Linked DNA regions of Aromatoleum petrolei. The protein of the gene in region 1 interacts with the protein of each later gene in a pairwise test. Links are inferred from orthologs where the notes say so. Each region holds a gene or a part of one and is shown in the gene's direction. Other genes may lie near its edges. The genes, in order: acuR and kdsB.

Evidence for each region.
Region 2: the proteins of acuR (region 1) and kdsB interact in binary tests that used the Escherichia coli proteins (3 or more experiments, as listed by UniProt). The link is inferred for Aromatoleum petrolei from one-to-one orthologs.

The regions. Positions count from the first base shown.
Region 1 is NZ_CP059560.1:1,430,798-1,438,263, reverse strand. Bases 1,899-4,771 are described here. They hold acuR (acrylate utilization transcriptional regulator AcuR), read left to right. Parts: upstream 1,899-2,992; coding sequence 2,993-3,550; downstream 3,551-4,771. Other genes in these bases: ToN1_RS06550 (peroxidase-related enzyme), read left to right, coding at 4,629-4,771; acuI (acrylyl-CoA reductase (NADPH)), read left to right, coding at 3,598-4,581; ToN1_RS06565 (SRPBCC family protein), read right to left, coding at 2,193-2,639; ToN1_RS06570 (benzoate/H(+) symporter BenE family transporter), read left to right, coding at 1,899-2,178. Also shown: ToN1_RS06580 (FUSC family protein), read left to right, coding at 1-221; ToN1_RS06575 (helix-turn-helix domain-containing protein), read right to left, coding at 241-879; more of ToN1_RS06570, read left to right, coding at 988-1,898; more of ToN1_RS06550, read left to right, coding at 4,772-5,225; ToN1_RS06545 (pyridoxamine 5'-phosphate oxidase family protein), read right to left, coding at 5,385-6,029; MocR-like pyridoxine biosynthesis transcription factor PdxR, read left to right, coding at 6,124-7,466. UniProt on the Escherichia coli protein: Involved in response to both electrophiles and reactive chlorine species (RCS). Represses the transcription of the nemRA-gloA operon by binding to the NemR box.
Region 2 is NZ_CP059560.1:3,912,130-3,919,534, forward strand. What follows is about bases 1,637-4,448. They hold kdsB (3-deoxy-manno-octulosonate cytidylyltransferase), read left to right. Parts: upstream 1,637-2,560; coding sequence 2,561-3,337; downstream 3,338-4,448. Other genes in these bases: lpxK (tetraacyldisaccharide 4'-kinase), read left to right, coding at 1,637-2,386; ToN1_RS17795 (Trm112 family protein), read left to right, coding at 2,367-2,558; adk (adenylate kinase), read left to right, coding at 3,406-4,059; ToN1_RS17810 (6-phosphofructokinase), read left to right, coding at 4,145-4,448. Also shown: ToN1_RS17775 (hypothetical protein), read right to left, coding at 53-283; ToN1_RS17780 (MotA/TolQ/ExbB proton channel family protein), read left to right, coding at 270-878; ToN1_RS17785 (ExbD/TolR family protein), read left to right, coding at 894-1,313; more of lpxK, read left to right, coding at 1,373-1,636; more of ToN1_RS17810, read left to right, coding at 4,449-5,401; ggt (gamma-glutamyltransferase), read left to right, coding at 5,497-7,242; ToN1_RS17820 (YbhB/YbcL family Raf kinase inhibitor-like protein), read right to left, coding at 7,286-7,405. UniProt on the Escherichia coli protein: Activates KDO (a required 8-carbon sugar) for incorporation into bacterial lipopolysaccharide in Gram-negative bacteria.

The DNA.
Region 1 (7,466 bases):
GCTTCGCCGCGATCTTCATCACGCCGCTGACCATCCTCCTGGCCGAGGCCGCCACCCTGGGGCACGGTTCGGCCACCGAGCTGATCCAGGCGCGCTTCCTGGACACCCTGCTCGGTTGCCTGGTCGGCTTCGCGGGCGGCATCTGCCTGCACAGTCCGCGATTCCGGAGCGTGGTCGGCGGGCAGATGCGACGGGTGATTCCGGCACGCTTGTTCGGCTAGGTTGCGCGAATACGGGGCATCAGCCGGTGTGCGGCGGCGCGGACCGCGGTGTGGCCACTCCCGTGTAGCAGATGAGGTTATGGCAGACGGCCGGCGCGTCGCCGAGGTTGCGGTAGCCGTGCGGCCGGTCGGCGGCGAAGCGCACGGCGTCGCCTTCCTTCAGGGGGTGCCAGCAGCCGTCGATGAGCACCTCCAGCGTGCCGTGGATGACGATCACGTGCTCCACGACGCCGGCAAGGTGGGGCTCGGAATGCCGCTCGTAGCCGGGCGCCAGCGTCAGTTCGAGCAGCTCGAAGCCCAGGTGCGCGTCGTAGGGGAAGAGCGGGGCGACCCACATCGGGTCGCTCGCCGGCCGGTCGCGCAACGCGGCGGCGCAGCGGAAGGCGGCCTCTTCGTGGCGCACCGGCGGCTCGATGAAGGCCGACAGCGGGGTGTGGAAGCCGGAGGCGATGCGCCACAAGGTGGCCACGGTCGGGCTCGATTCGGCGCGTTCGATCTGGCCGAGCATGGCCTTGCTGACGCCGGTCTCGCCCGCGGCACGGTCGAGGCTCCAGCCGCGCTCGGCACGCAAGCGCCGCATGGTTGCGGCCAGATGCTCCGCCAGCGCGGGCGTGGCGCTGGGCGCCGGGGCGGAAGAGGGGAGGCCGTTCTTGGACATGTCGTTCGCGCTGGGCGTCTCAGGCTTGTGCGTTATAACGCACGCTGCTAGGCTTGAGGGTGTGCGTTATAGCGCACGATCTTCCGATTAGAGCAGAAAGAGCCAAGCATGGGCAAGCCACACACGGCGCCGGGCATCACCCGTCATTTTCCGCACCTCGCGGCCGGTTTCATCGCCGTCCTGGTCGGCTACACCAGCTCGGCGGCGATCGTCTTTCAGGCCGCCCATGCCGCCGGGGCAACGCCCTCGCAGCTGGCTTCGTGGCTGTGGGCGCTCGGGTTGGGAATGAGCCTCACGACCATCGCATTGTCCCTGCGTTATCGCGCGCCCATCCTCACGGCGTGGTCGACGCCGGGTGCGGCGCTCCTTGCCACGGGGCTCGTCGGGGTGCCGATGAGCGAAGCCATCGGCGCCTTCCTGTTCGCGTCTGCCTTGATGGCGGTGCTCGGCTTCAGCGGCGCGTTCGAGCGCATCATGCGCCACGTGCCACCGTCGATTGCCGCGGCAATGCTGGCCGGCGTGCTGCTGCGCTTCGGCCTCGGCGCCTTCGCGCAGCTCAGCCAGGATCTCGCGTTGGTGGGGACGATGATCCTCGTGTTCTTCGCCGCCCGTCGCTGGTCCCCGCGTTACGCCGTGCCGCTCGCCTTCCTTGCCGGTCTGGTCGTCGCCGCGGCCAGTGGCAGCATTGCCACCGCCGAAATCCGTTGGCAACTGTCCGCCCCGGAATTCGTGATACCGAGCTTCTCGCTTGCGACGCTAATCGGCATCGGCCTGCCGCTGTTCATCGTCACGCTCGCCTCGCAGAACGTGCCCGGCCTGGCCGTGCTGCGCGCCAACGGCTACGCGACGCCCGGTTCGCCGCTGCTCGGCTGGACCGGCCTCACCGGCGTCGTACTCGCGCCCTTCGGTGGATTCTCCTTCAACCTCGCCGCGATCACGGCTGCGATCTGCATGAGCCCGGACGCCGATCCGAATCCGGCCCGGCGCTACCTCGCGTCGATCTGGGCGGGCGGCTTCTATCTCCTCACCGGCATCGGCGGGGCCACGGTGGCGAGCCTGCTGTCCGCCTTCCCGCAGGCCTTGGTCGCCGCCATCGCCGGCCTTGCGCTGATGGGCACGATCGCCGCCAGCCTGAGCGCCGCGCTCGCCGACGAGGGCGGACGCGATGCGGCCGTGGTCACCTTCCTCGTCACCGCGTCGGGCCTTACGCTGTTCGGCATCGGCAGCGCGTTCTGGGGGCTGGTCTTCGGCTATGCCGTCAGCCACGCCCTGCGGCGGCCGCAAAGGCGGGCGGCCTGAGCCGTGCGGGGGCGTCAGTCGGGAATTTCAGGCTCGACGAGTCGCGCCAGATGCTCGAGCGACTCCTGCCAGCCGAGGTAGCAGAATTCCACCGGAATCGCCTCGGGAATGCCCTCCTGCACGATGTCCACGTCCGTTCCGCAGACCACCGCACGCAGCGACACCGTCGTCACCATCTCGCCGGGCAGCTTGGTGTCGTCGAACTTGTCGGTGTAGCGAATGCGCTCGTGGGGCACGAGTTCCAGATAGGTGCCGCCGAAGGAATGGCTGTTGCCCGTGCTGAAATTCCTGAACGCCATCCTGAAGGTGCCGCCCACCGTGGCATCCAGTTGGGCGACGGTGCAGGTGAAGCCGTTGGGCGGCAGCCAGCGGGCGAGGGCTTCCGCATCGAGGAAGGCGCGGTAGATCTTCTCGGGTTTTGCGCGCAGCACGCGGTGCAGTCGGACGGTACCGGTAGGCATGGTCTCTCCTTTCGTCGGGGTTGGGTCTGCGGTTGTTCTCGCCGCTCCTCATACCATAGTCGACGGTCGGGACTGCAGAGCGAAAGTTGCGGGAAATTCCCGGCATTCCGCTTGGCTCCCTGCCGGCCGGGCAGACGGCGTGGTTCAAGGGCCCGTTTGGCCAAGACTGCAGGGATGCTCCTCGCGCGGATGGGTGCAGGCGCCGGGGGCGGTTTCATGCTGTTTGCGTCCCGTGTCTTGATTTAATGAGACGGTCGGTCTAATCTCCGGGCATGGACGTTGCCCACCAGCCCCCCCGTCGCCGCGGCCGACCGCCCAGACAGCGCGAAGATCTCACCGAGACGCGCGAACTCTTGCTGCGGGCCGGGCTGGAAGTGCTCACCGAAAAGGGGTTCTCCTCGACCGGCATCGACGAGATCCTCGGCCGCGTGAGCGTGCCGAAGGGATCCTTCTATCACTATTTCGACAGCAAGGAAGCGTTCGGCCTCGACCTGATCCAACGCTACGGGGAGTTCTTTGCCCGGAAGCTGGATCGTCACCTTCGCAATGCGGCGCTCTCGCCCCTGAGTCGCCTGCGGGCCTTCGTTGCCGACGCGACGGACGGCATGGCCCGCCACGATTTCCGTCGCGGTTGCCTCATCGGAAACCTCGGCCAGGAAACGGGCACCCTTCCCGAGAGTTTTCGAGCCCGACTCAAGGAGACCTTCGAGGATTGGCAGGCCCGCTTTGGGGCTTGTCTGGTCGAGGCGCAGAAAGCCGGGGAGTTGGCGCCGGACGCCGACACGGCGCGGCTCGCGGCGTTCTTCTGGATCGGCTGGGAGGGCGCCGTCCTGCGGGCCAAGCTCGAACGGAGCGCGAGGCCGCTCGAAGTGTTCGCTCAATTCTTTTTCGCCGGCCTACCGAAGGGCTGATTTTTTTGCTGTTTATTAGACGACCGGTCTAAATGTGGGAGAGACGTATGTTCAAGGGAATCCTGATCGAGAAGGACGAGTCCGGTTACCGCGCGAGCGTGCAGGAACTCGATGAAGCGCAATTGCCCGAGGGCAACGTGACGGTTCGCGTCAGTCACTCGACGCTCAATTACAAGGACGGCCTGGCCATTACCGGCAAGGGGCCGGTGGTGCGGAAGTTTCCGATGGTCCCAGGCATCGACCTGGTGGGCGTGGTCGAGGAGAGCACCCATCCGGCGTACCAGGCCGGCGATTCGGTGGTGCTCAACGGATGGGGCGTGGGCGAAGTGCACTGGGGCGGGCTGGCACAGAAGGCGCGCCTCAACGGCGACTGGCTGGTGCCCTTGCCCCCGGCGTTCACGCCGCAGCAGGCAATGGCCATCGGCACCGCGGGCTACACTGCCATGCTGTGCGTACTCGCGCTGGAGCGGCATGGAGTCCGACCCGAGCACGGCGAGATCCTCGTCACCGGCGCCGCGGGTGGCGTCGGCAGCGTCGCCATCGCGGTCCTGGCGAAGCTCGGTTACACGGTCGTCGCGGCGACCGGCCGCCCGCAGGACGCCGACTACCTGAAGTCCCTCGGCGCAACCGAAGTCGTCGAGCGCGCCCTGTTCTCCTCCCCCGGCAAGCCGCTGGGCAAGGAGCGCTGGGCCGGCGCCGTCGATGTCGTCGGCAGCCACGTGCTGGCCAACGTCTGCGCCACGACCAAGTACCGCGGCGTGGTCGCCGCCTGCGGCCTGGCGGCAGGCATGGATTTCCCCGCGACCGTCGCGCCCTTCATCCTGCGCGGCGTCACGCTGGCAGGCGTCGACAGCGTGATGTGCCCGCGTGCCGAGCGCCTCGTGGCCTGGCAACGTCTGGGAACCGATCTGGACGTGGCCAAGCTCGGCCAGATCAGCCGCGAAGTTGGCCTGGCCGAAGCCATTCCGCTCGCCGATAGCCTCCTGAAGGGCGAAGTGCGCGGCCGCATCGTCGTGGACGTCAATCGCTAGACCAACTTCAGCAGCAGAACCCGCTTCATCATCCGAAGGAGAACAGCATGACCCAAGCGCAGCAGGCCGCAGTGAGCCGGTTTCCCGTTCCCGAACTGAAGGACATGCCCGAAGACATCCGCGCGCGCATCCTCGCCGTGCAGGAGAAGTCCGGTTTCATCCCCAACGTGTTCCTGACGCTCGCCCACCGCCCCGACGAGTTCCGCGCCTTCTTTGCCTATCACGACGCACTGATGGAAAAACCCGGCAACCTGACCAAGGCCGAGCGCGAGATGATCGTCGTCGCGACGAGCGCCGTTAACCAGTGCCAGTATTGCGTGATCGCCCATGGCGCCATCCTGCGCATCCGCGCCAAGAACCCGCTCATTGCCGACCAGGTCGCCACCAACTACCGCAAGGCCGACATCACCGAGCGCCAGAAGGCGATGCTCGATTTCGCGATGAAGGTTTCGCAGAGCGCCCACCTCGTCGGAGAGGCCGACTTCGAAGCGCTGAAGGCACACGGCTTCAACGATGACGACATCTGGGACATCGCGGGCATCTCGGCCTTCTTTGGCATGTCCAACCGCATCGCCAACGTCACCAGCATGCGGCCCAACGCGGAGTTCTACACGCTCGGCCGCCAGACCGTCGAGCGCGCTTGAGCTCGCCTCCCAGTCCGCGACGCGAGCTGCCGCGCAGAGCCATGAAGCGCTGCGCGGCAGCGGCGGGCTGTCCCCGCTGGTCGCTGCACGGCGATGCCGTGCGACAGCCTCCGTCTTGGGCTGCCGGGCTCATTGGCCCGTACCCGTCCGACCGACGCGCTACCGTCCGGCGAACCGTGTCGCTGGCGCCTCGCTCAGCACGCTGTCGTCCTCGGTGCGCGGCGTGCCGGTCTCGGTGCGTAGCGGGATGACCCCGGCCCATGCCGGCCAGCTCAGGTCCTCTTCGTCGTCCTCCACTCCCCAGTCGCGCACTTTGGCCGATGCTTCCGCGAGCGGGATCCGCAACAGGCTGGTGGTGTTGAGTTCCTTGTCGTTGATCGGGCGCAGCGTTGCCCAACGGTCGGGATAGAGGCCGTCGATGAACGCGCGCAGGCTGCGCCGTTTGTCCTCCGGGTTGGCGACGAGCTCGAACCGGCCGTAGATCACCACCGAACGGTAGTTCATCGAGTGGTGCATGGCCGAGCGCGCCAGCACCAATCCGTCGGCGAGCGCGATGGTGACGCAGGCCTCGCCCTGCACGAGCGCCTTGAGCATGCGGGACGCCTTGGCGCCGTGGATGTACAAGTGTTCGCCTTCGCGCCAATGCAGCGTGGGGATCGCGTGCACCGCGCCATCGATCTGGAAGGCGACGGTGCAGATCATCGCCGCGTCGACGATGGCTGTCACGGCGTCGGCCTCGTAGTGCGCGCGCTCCGGCATGCGGCGGACGCGGGTGCGCGGGGAAGGGGCGGAAGGCTTGGACATGACGGCGGTGCTCCGGGGGAAAGGGTTGGCACAAGCCTACGGGGGTGGTGGTACCTTTCGTAGTGCCACGCGATGAATGAACCATGGAGCCACAATGGAACTCGACTGGCTGCTCGCCCCGCCGCTCCCCGAGACCTTGCCGCGTCAGCGCGTGCTCTACCTGCGCCTGCGCGACGCCATCCTGTCCGGCCGTCTTGCGCCCGGCACGCGCCTGCCTGCGAGCCGCGGGCTGGCCGCATCGCTGAAGATCGCCCGCAACACCGTGCTGTTCGCCTACGAGCAACTGGTGGCCGAAGGCTGTCTGGAGGCGGATCGCCAAGGCACGCGTGTGGCAGCCCTCCCCGCGCGGCCGGCGGGGCGTTCGGCCACCGCCGATGCGCTCGCCGCGCCGCTCCGACTCTCCGCCCGCGCTGCGGCCGCACTCCAACCCGCACCCGGACGCGAGGCCGAGGCGCTGCCATTTGCTCCCGGCGTGCCGGACTTCGGCGCCTTCCCCTTCCGTAGCTGGCGTGCCTGCCTGGAGCGTGCCTGGCGCGATGCCGGTTGGCGCCAGCTCGGCTATGCGGAGAGCGGCGGCGATCCCGCGCTACGCCAGGCGCTCGCCGACCACCTCACGACCGGGCGCGGCTTGCCCGTGAGTCCGACCCAAATCGTCATCACCAGCGGAACGCAGGTGGCGCTGGACCTGTGTGCCCGTCTGCTGTGCGACCATGGCGACATCGTCTGGGCCGAAAACCCGGGCTACCTCGCCGCCCGCGTCGCCTTCGGCCTGGCCGGGCTGCGGGTGTATGACGTGCCGGTCGACGCCGAAGGGCTTGCTCCCGCGGAGGAGGACTGGCGCGATTACCCGCCGCGGCTCGTCATGGTCACCCCTTCGCACCAGTACCCGACCGGCCGCGTCATGACCTTGCCGCGGCGTCTCGCCCTCATCGAGCGCGCGCGCCGAACGGGCGCCTGGATCATCGAGGACGACTACGACAGCGAGTTCCGCCGTGCGGGCGCCGCGCCGCCCGCACTGTTCGGCCTGCGGCCGGATGCCCCGGTCGTCTATGTCGGCACGTTCAGCAAGACGCTCTATCCCGGCTTGCGCCTTGGCTATCTCGTGCTGCCCGAACCCATCGCCGCCGACTTCGCCCGTGCCGTCGCGCAGGCGACGCGCGCCGGACAGGGCATCGAACAGCGCGCGCTCGCCGACTTCATGCAGCGCGGCCATTACACCGCCCATCTGCGGCGCATGCGCGTCCGCTATGCCGCGCGGCAGGCGGCACTGCGTGCGGCGCTACGCGCCGCGTTCACGCCGGGCGTGGAATTGTCGGGCGGCGAAGCCGGCCTGCATCTGGTCATGTGGCTGCCGCCCGAAGTGCGCGACTTCGAGGTGGTAGAACGTGCGGCCAAGTTGGGGCTCGGGGTGCGGGCGCTGGGCTGCTACGCCAGGGC
Region 2 (7,405 bases), 2.5 Mb from region 1 along the record:
TCTGTCAATGGTGTATGTACGAATCCGCGCGGTATTTAGGGGTATTTGCAAGTCACTGTTTATAAACAACAAAATTGTTGCTTAATTTTTCATCGCAGTAAGAAAACACTTGTCGCGACAGCCATTTGGCGACTAATTCGCGAAGAATCCACAAACTTATCCACAGGTTTTGTGGATTCTTGTCCCGTTCATGACAAAAGGGTGCGCCCTTGCCGTGTTCGCGGCCCGGGGTTAGAGTTCTTCTTTTTTCGAGTTCCCGGAGTTCCTGCGTGTTCGCGCTCATCCAGTCCGCGGGCTGGCCCGTCTGGCCCCTCCTGCTGGTATCCATCGTTGCCGTCGCCCTCATCATCGAACGCGGCGTCACCCTGCGTCGTTCGCGCATCGTGCCCGAAGGGCTGCTCGAAAAGGTGCTCGCCGACCTACGCCAGAAGGGCGCCACGTCCGAGATGGCCAACCGCGTGGCGGCCCATTCGCCGCTCGGTCGCGTCCTCGCCGCGGGCCTGCGCAATGTCGGCAGCACGCGCGAAGTCATGAAGGAGGCGATCGAGGAAACCGGCCGCGCCGTCGCGCACGAACTCGAGCGCTTTCTCAACACGCTCGGCACCATCGCGTCGATCGCGCCGTTGATGGGCCTGTTCGGCACCATCGTCGGCATGATCGACATCTTCGCCGCCCAGGGAGCGGCCACGACCAACCCGCAGCAGCTCGCGCAGGGCATCTCCACCGCTCTCTACGCCACGGGCCTGGGCCTGATGATCGCGATTCCCTCGATCATCTTCTGGCGCCATTACCGCGCGGTCGTCGACGGCTTCGTCGTCGACATGGAGCAGCAGGCGATCAAGCTGGTCGAGGTCGTACACGGCGACCGTCGTCCCTGAGCGGGAATGCAGCGCATGAACTTCCAGCGCGGACGCAAACACGAAGCACCGGACATCAACCTGATCCCGCTAATCGATGTCCTGCTGGTCCTGATCATCTTTCTCGTCCTCACGACGACCTACTCCAAGGTGTCGGGACTCGAGATCAACCTCCCCACGGCCGACACCAAGGCCGCCGAAGTTACGCCCAGCGAGATCGTGGTCGCGGTGAATGCCGCCGGAGACGTTCTCGTCAATCGCCAGCCGGTCGGCGACAAGAGCATCAATGCGATCGCCGCGGCGCTCGGTCGCGCCGTTCCCGCCGGAGGCAAGGATCCAGTCGTGGTCATCACGGCTGACGCCAAGGCCGCGCACCAGAGCGTCATTGACGTAATGCAGGCGGCGCAGCGTGCGGGCCTGCCGCACATCACCTTCGCCACCCAGTCCGCCCCGTGAGCCCTCTTGCCGCCGGGGCGGTGTCGGCGACCCGGCCGCCGAGGCCGTACACCTGATCCATGGCGCGCAGCAGCCCGGAGTGGTGGCAACGCCGCTCGCTCGTCGCGCACCTGCTGCGCCCCTTGTCGGCGCTGTTCGGCGCCCTTGCCGCGACGCGTCGTCGCCGCTATCGCAGTGACCTGCGGCGTGTCGAGCGCCTCCCGGTTCCGGTCATCATCGTCGGCAACATTGCTGTCGGCGGCAGTGGCAAGACGCCGGTCGTGGATTGGCTCGTGCGCGAGCTGCGCGCGGCGGGGTGGGTGCCCGGAGTCGTCAGTCGCGGCTATGGCGGCCAATTCGACGGCGTCGCCCTGGTTCCCGCCGACGGCGATACTTCCCTGTACGGCGACGAACCCGTACTCCTCGCGCGCCTGACCGCTTGCCCGGTTGCCGTCGGTGCGGACCGCCCGGCCGCGGCAAGAGCGCTTCTGGCCCGGCATCCCGAGTGCGACGTCATTGTGTCCGACGACGGCTTGCAGCATTACCGCCTTGCTCGCGACGTCGAGCTCGCGGTCGTGGACGAGCGCACGCTCGGCAACCGCTGGCTGCTGCCCGCCGGCCCGCTGCGCGAACCGGTGAGCCGGCTGCGCGAAGTCGATGTGGTGATTGCCCATGGCGCCCTTTCGGCAGAAGTCAGGCAGGCAATCGGCGGTACGCCGGTGTTCCCGATGAGGCTCGAAGGCGATGCCTTCATCTCCCTGCGGGATGCGACGTCTTGGTGCCAGCCCGACGCATTCACGGGGCGCCGCGTGCATGCGGTCGCCGGCATAGGTCGCCCGGAGCGATTTTTCGATCAGTTGCGCGCGATGGGACTCGATGTCGTGCCCCATCCCTTCCCGGATCACCACCCATTCACCCCAGCCGACCTGGCGTTCGCACCGGGCGAGGCGAAAGTCCTGACCAGCAAGGATGCGGTAAAATGCTCGGCTTTCGCGCCTGCCGACACTTGGGAATTCCCGGTCAGGGCACAGATCCCGGCGGGCGCCGCCGAACATATCCTGGAGAAACTGTCGCATGGACGCCAGACTGCTTGAAATCCTCGTGTGCCCCGTCTGCAAGGGTCCCCTCGACTTCGTCAAGGACAAGCAGGAACTCGTCTGCAAGGCTGACCGCCTCGCGTTCCCGATCCGCGACGGCATTCCGGTGATGCTCGAGGAAGAGGCGCGCCAGCTGCCGGCCGAAGAAGTCGACGCCCTGCGCCGCTGAGCATGGCCGGCTTCCACGTCGTCATTCCGGCACGCTACGCCTCGACGCGCCTGCCGGGCAAGCCGCTCGCGGACATCGGGGGCAAGCCGATGGTGGTGCGCGTGCTCGACCAGGCACGCAAGGCCGGGCCGCTGTCCGCGTGGGTCGCGACCGACGATGAACGTGTCGTCGACGCCGTGCGGTCGGCCGGCGGTGACGTGCTGATGACGTGCGCCGATCATCCCAGCGGCACCGACCGTCTCGCCGAGGTCGTTGCCGCCCGCGGCTGGAGCGATGACCAGATCGTCGTCAATGTGCAGGGTGACGAACCCCTGATCGACCCCGTCCTGATCGTCGATGTCGCACGGGCCCTCGCCGATTCGCCCGACGCAGCGATCGCGACGGCCGCGCATCCGCTGCACGACGCTGCCGAATTCTTCAATCCGAACGTCGTCAAGGTCGTGTGCGACGCGCACGATCGTGCGCTGTATTTCTCGCGCGCCCCGATCCCTTGGGCGCGTGACGATTTCGCCAGATCTCGTGAGGCGATCCCTGCGGGCCTTCCGGTACAGCGCCACATCGGCATCTACGCTTATCGCGTCGACTTCCTGCGCCGCTATGCAGGGCTGGCGCCATCGCCGCTGGAAAACTGGGAGGCGCTCGAGCAGTTGCGGGCGCTGTGGCACGGTTACCGCATTCGGGTACTTTCCGTCGAACGCGCGCCGGCGGCGGGCGTCGATACGCCCGAAGACCTTGAGCGCGTCCGGGCGGTGTTTGACCGCGCGGGGCGAGTCGAGTAAGTTTCGAGCTTCATTTTTTGGGAACCATGCGGCCGGACTGGCGCGGCATGACAGGGAGGAGAGGATTCATGCGTTTGATTCTGTTGGGGCCCCCGGGCGCAGGCAAGGGTACTCAGGCGAACTTCATCAAGGAAAAGTTCGGCATTCCGCAGATTTCCACCGGTGACATGCTGCGCGCCGCGGTCAAGGCCGGCACCCCGCTGGGTATCGAAGCCAAGAAGGTGATGGATGCGGGCGGACTGGTTTCCGACGACATCATCATCGGCCTGGTGAAGGATCGCCTGCAGCAGGACGACTGCAAGTCCGGTTACATGTTCGACGGCTTCCCGCGCACGATTCCGCAGGCTGATGCGATGAAGGAGGCCGGCGTGCCGATCGACTTCGTCCTCGAGATCGACGTTCCCGACAGCGAGATTGTCGAGCGCATGAGTGGGCGCCGTGTGCACGTCGCCTCGGGCCGCACCTACCACGTCAAGTTCAACCCGCCCAAGGTTGCGGGCAAGGACGACGTGACCGGCGAGGATCTCATCCAGCGCGACGACGACCGCGAGGAAACCGTGAAGAAGCGCCTCGAGGTCTATCACGCCCAGACCAAGCCGCTGGTCGAGTACTATTCGAAGTGGGCAGCCTCGGGTGCGGCTACCGCCCCGAAGGTCCGCAAGATCTCCGGTCTCGGTGCGGTCGAAGCGATCACCGCGAGCGCGTTCGAAGCGCTGAAATAAGCGGACGTCTCGGATACAGGCGCGGCGAGCGGCGGGAGCCATCCCGTTTCTCGCCGCGTTTTCTTTGGCATCACACGAGAGCGCGATGGCCAGGACAAATCTACTCTATGCGCAGTCGGGGGGCGTAACCGCGGTCATCAACGCCACCGCGGCGGCGGTGATTGCCGCTGCGCGCGAACGCGGCGACGCCATCGGCACCGTGCTTGCCGCCCGCCACGGCATTCTCGGCGCCCTCGGCGAGGATCTGATCGACACGACGACGCTGGGTGCCGGCGATCTCGACGCGCTTTCGCACATGCCGGGCGGCGCCTTTGGCTCCTGCCGCTTCGATCTTGATCCGCCCGACCGGAACCCCGCCCAGTACGACCGCCTGTTCGCGGTCTTCGCGGCGCATGGCATCGGTTATTTCCTCTACAACGGCGGCAACGGCTCGATGGATACCGTCGCCAAGATCTCGGCTGCCGCCCGTGTGCGTGGCTACCCGCTGGTGTGCGTGGGCGTGCCGAAGACGGTCGACAACGATCTCGAAGGCACCGACTGTTCGCCCGGCTTCGGTTCCGCCGCGAAGTATGCAGCGGTGGCCATGCTGGAAGCCGGCCTCGACATCGCGTCGATGGCCAGCAGCGCCGGGCGCGTTTTCGTGCTCGAGGTGATGGGGCGCAACGCCGGCTGGATCGCCGCGGCGAGCGCGCTCGCCGCGCGCACGGAGGACGATCCGCCGCACATCATCCTGATGCCTGAAGTGCCTTTCGACGAAGACGCCTTCCTGGCCGCTGTCGACGCCACGGTGAAGCGACTCGGTTATTGCGCCGTGACGGTGTCGGAGGGGATCCGTCGTGCCGACGGCACGCTCGTCATGGAGCAGGATCACGATCGCAAGGGGCACGTGCAGCTCGGTGGAGCGGGTCAGTGCCTCGCGCGGCTGATCCACGCGCGTCTCGGCTACAAGCACCACTGGGCCATTCCCGATTACCTGCAGCGTGCCGCGGGGCACCTCGTGTCTGCCGTCGATCACGCCCAGTCCAGCGCTGTCGGTCGCGCGGCTGTCGAAGCCGCCATCGCCGGGCGCGACTGCGCCATGCCGGCGATCCGACGACTCTCCGACACCCCTTACCAGTGGGATATCGCGTTCCAGGACGTGGCTGCGGTCGCCAACCTCGAGCGCCGGGTGCCGGCCCGGTTCATCCGTGGTGACGGCCTCCACGTCACCGATGCAGCAAGGTGCTACCTTCGCCCGCTCATCGAGGGCGAGGTCTATCCCGCATACGTCGCGGGCGTGCCGGACTACCGTCGCCCACGTTTCGCTCCGGTTGCACGCCGACTCGCTGTCTACGTCCCCTGAAACGTCCCGATACACCGCGCGCGATCCGGCATCCCTGGGACGCGCGTATCGTTTCCGCACACCAATCTGCAGTCACGTGAAATTCGGGAGGGGATATGAATGCATCGCGGACCCTGCTCGCCGCAATCGTGATTCTCGGGCTGGCGGCGCTGCCCGCAGCCCGGCCGGCCTTCGGGCAAGTGCCTGGACAACCTGAAGCGGCGACGGGGTTCAGCAGGAAACCGGCCGTCGTTGCGTCGCGGGCGATGGTCGTCACCGCGAACCCGCACGCGACCGATGCCGCCGTGGGGGTATTGCGCGCAGGCGGTAGCGCGGTCGATGCCGCGATTGCCGCCGCGCTGGTGCTCAACGTCGTCGAGCCGCAGTCCTCCGGCATCGGAGGCGGCGGATTCCTCGTCCATCACGACGCGCAGAAGGGCAGGACGAGCGCCTGGGACGGGCGCGAGACTGCCCCGGGTGGCGTGGATGAACATCTCTTTCTCACCCCGCAAGGCGACAAGATGGCCTTCTACGACGCCGTCGTGGGCGGGCGCTCGGTTGGCGTTCCGGGGCTGCTGCGCATGTTTGCCGCAGTCCATGCGCGGCACGGCCGGCTGCCTTGGTCGAGCCTGTTCCAGCCTGCGATCCGCCTCGCCACCGATGGATTTCCGGTGTCGCCACGCCTGCACAAATTGATCGCGCAGGACCGCTTCCTGAATCGCGATCCATCTGCGCGCCAACTCTTCTTCGATGCCGACGGGCGACCGCTGGCGGAGGGGGCGATACTACGCAATCCCCAACTGGCCGAGGTCCTGGCTGCGGTGGCGGAACAGGGCGCCGACGCGTTCTACGCCGGGTCGATCGCGCGTGACATCGTTGTTGCGGTCGCGGCCGATCCCAACCCGGGGGCGCTCTCGCTCGAGGATCTCTCCGGCTACCGTGCGGTCGAGCGCGCCCCCTTGTGCGGGCCGTATCGCGCCTACCGTGTCTGCGGCATGCCTCCGCCCAGCTCGGGCGCGGCCACCGTGCTGGCGATGCTCGGCATGCTCGAACGCTTCCGGCTCGCCGACATCCCGCCCGACTCGGCGTTCGCGGCTCACCTGTTCAGCGAGGCGGGGCGGCTCGCGTTCGCCGATCGCGACGCGTGGTATGGCGATCCCGTGGCGATGCCGCTTGCCCCCTCAAGGCTGCTCGCGAGGGATTATCTCGCCGCGCGCGCCGAGCTGATCCGGCTCGACGACAGCCTCGATCGGGCTCGTCCCGGCACGCCCGCTGCCGCGCCAGCGCCGCGCGCAGTGAACGCCGAGCAGCCCGCGACCTCCCACGTATCGATTGTCGATCCGGCCGGCAATGCCGTGTCCATGACCGCCTCGATCGAGGATGCCTTCGGCAGCCGGCGCGTGGTGCGCGGTTTTCTGCTCAACAACCAGCTGACCGACTTCTCCTTCACCCCGGCCGACGAACGCGGACCGCACCCGAATCGTGTCGGCCCCGGCAAGCGCCCGCGCAGTTCGATGTCGCCGACCCTGGTGTTCGATGCGGGTGGAAAACTCCATGCGGTGACGGGCTCCCCGGGCGGCAGCCAGATCATCAACTATGTCGCGGAAAACCTCGTCGGCCTGCTCGACTGGAACATGCCGCCCGACGCCGTGCTCGCCCGTCCTCATGTCGGCAGCCGCAATGGCCCCACCGAGATCGAGGATCGTGCCGACGTGCGTCCGCTGGCCGACGGCCTGGCCGCCTTCGGTCACGAAACCGTCCTGCGCGACCTGACCAGCGGGTTGGGTGTGGTCGTCAGGCGGGGCAGGGAATGGGTCGGCGCTGCCGACCCGCGCCGCGAAGGCACTGCCGCCGGATTCTGAGTCGTCCGAACGGGGTTCGCGCGAACCCTGTTCTGCGGAAAGCTCAGCCCGAGAGCGACGGATTCAGGGTGTAGGTGCCGGTGAGCTTCGCCTCGGCCAGCACGTGGCCCGCGATCGCGTTGCGCACCTGGGCCCCGCCGAACGTTCCGTCGAGGTTGCAGCA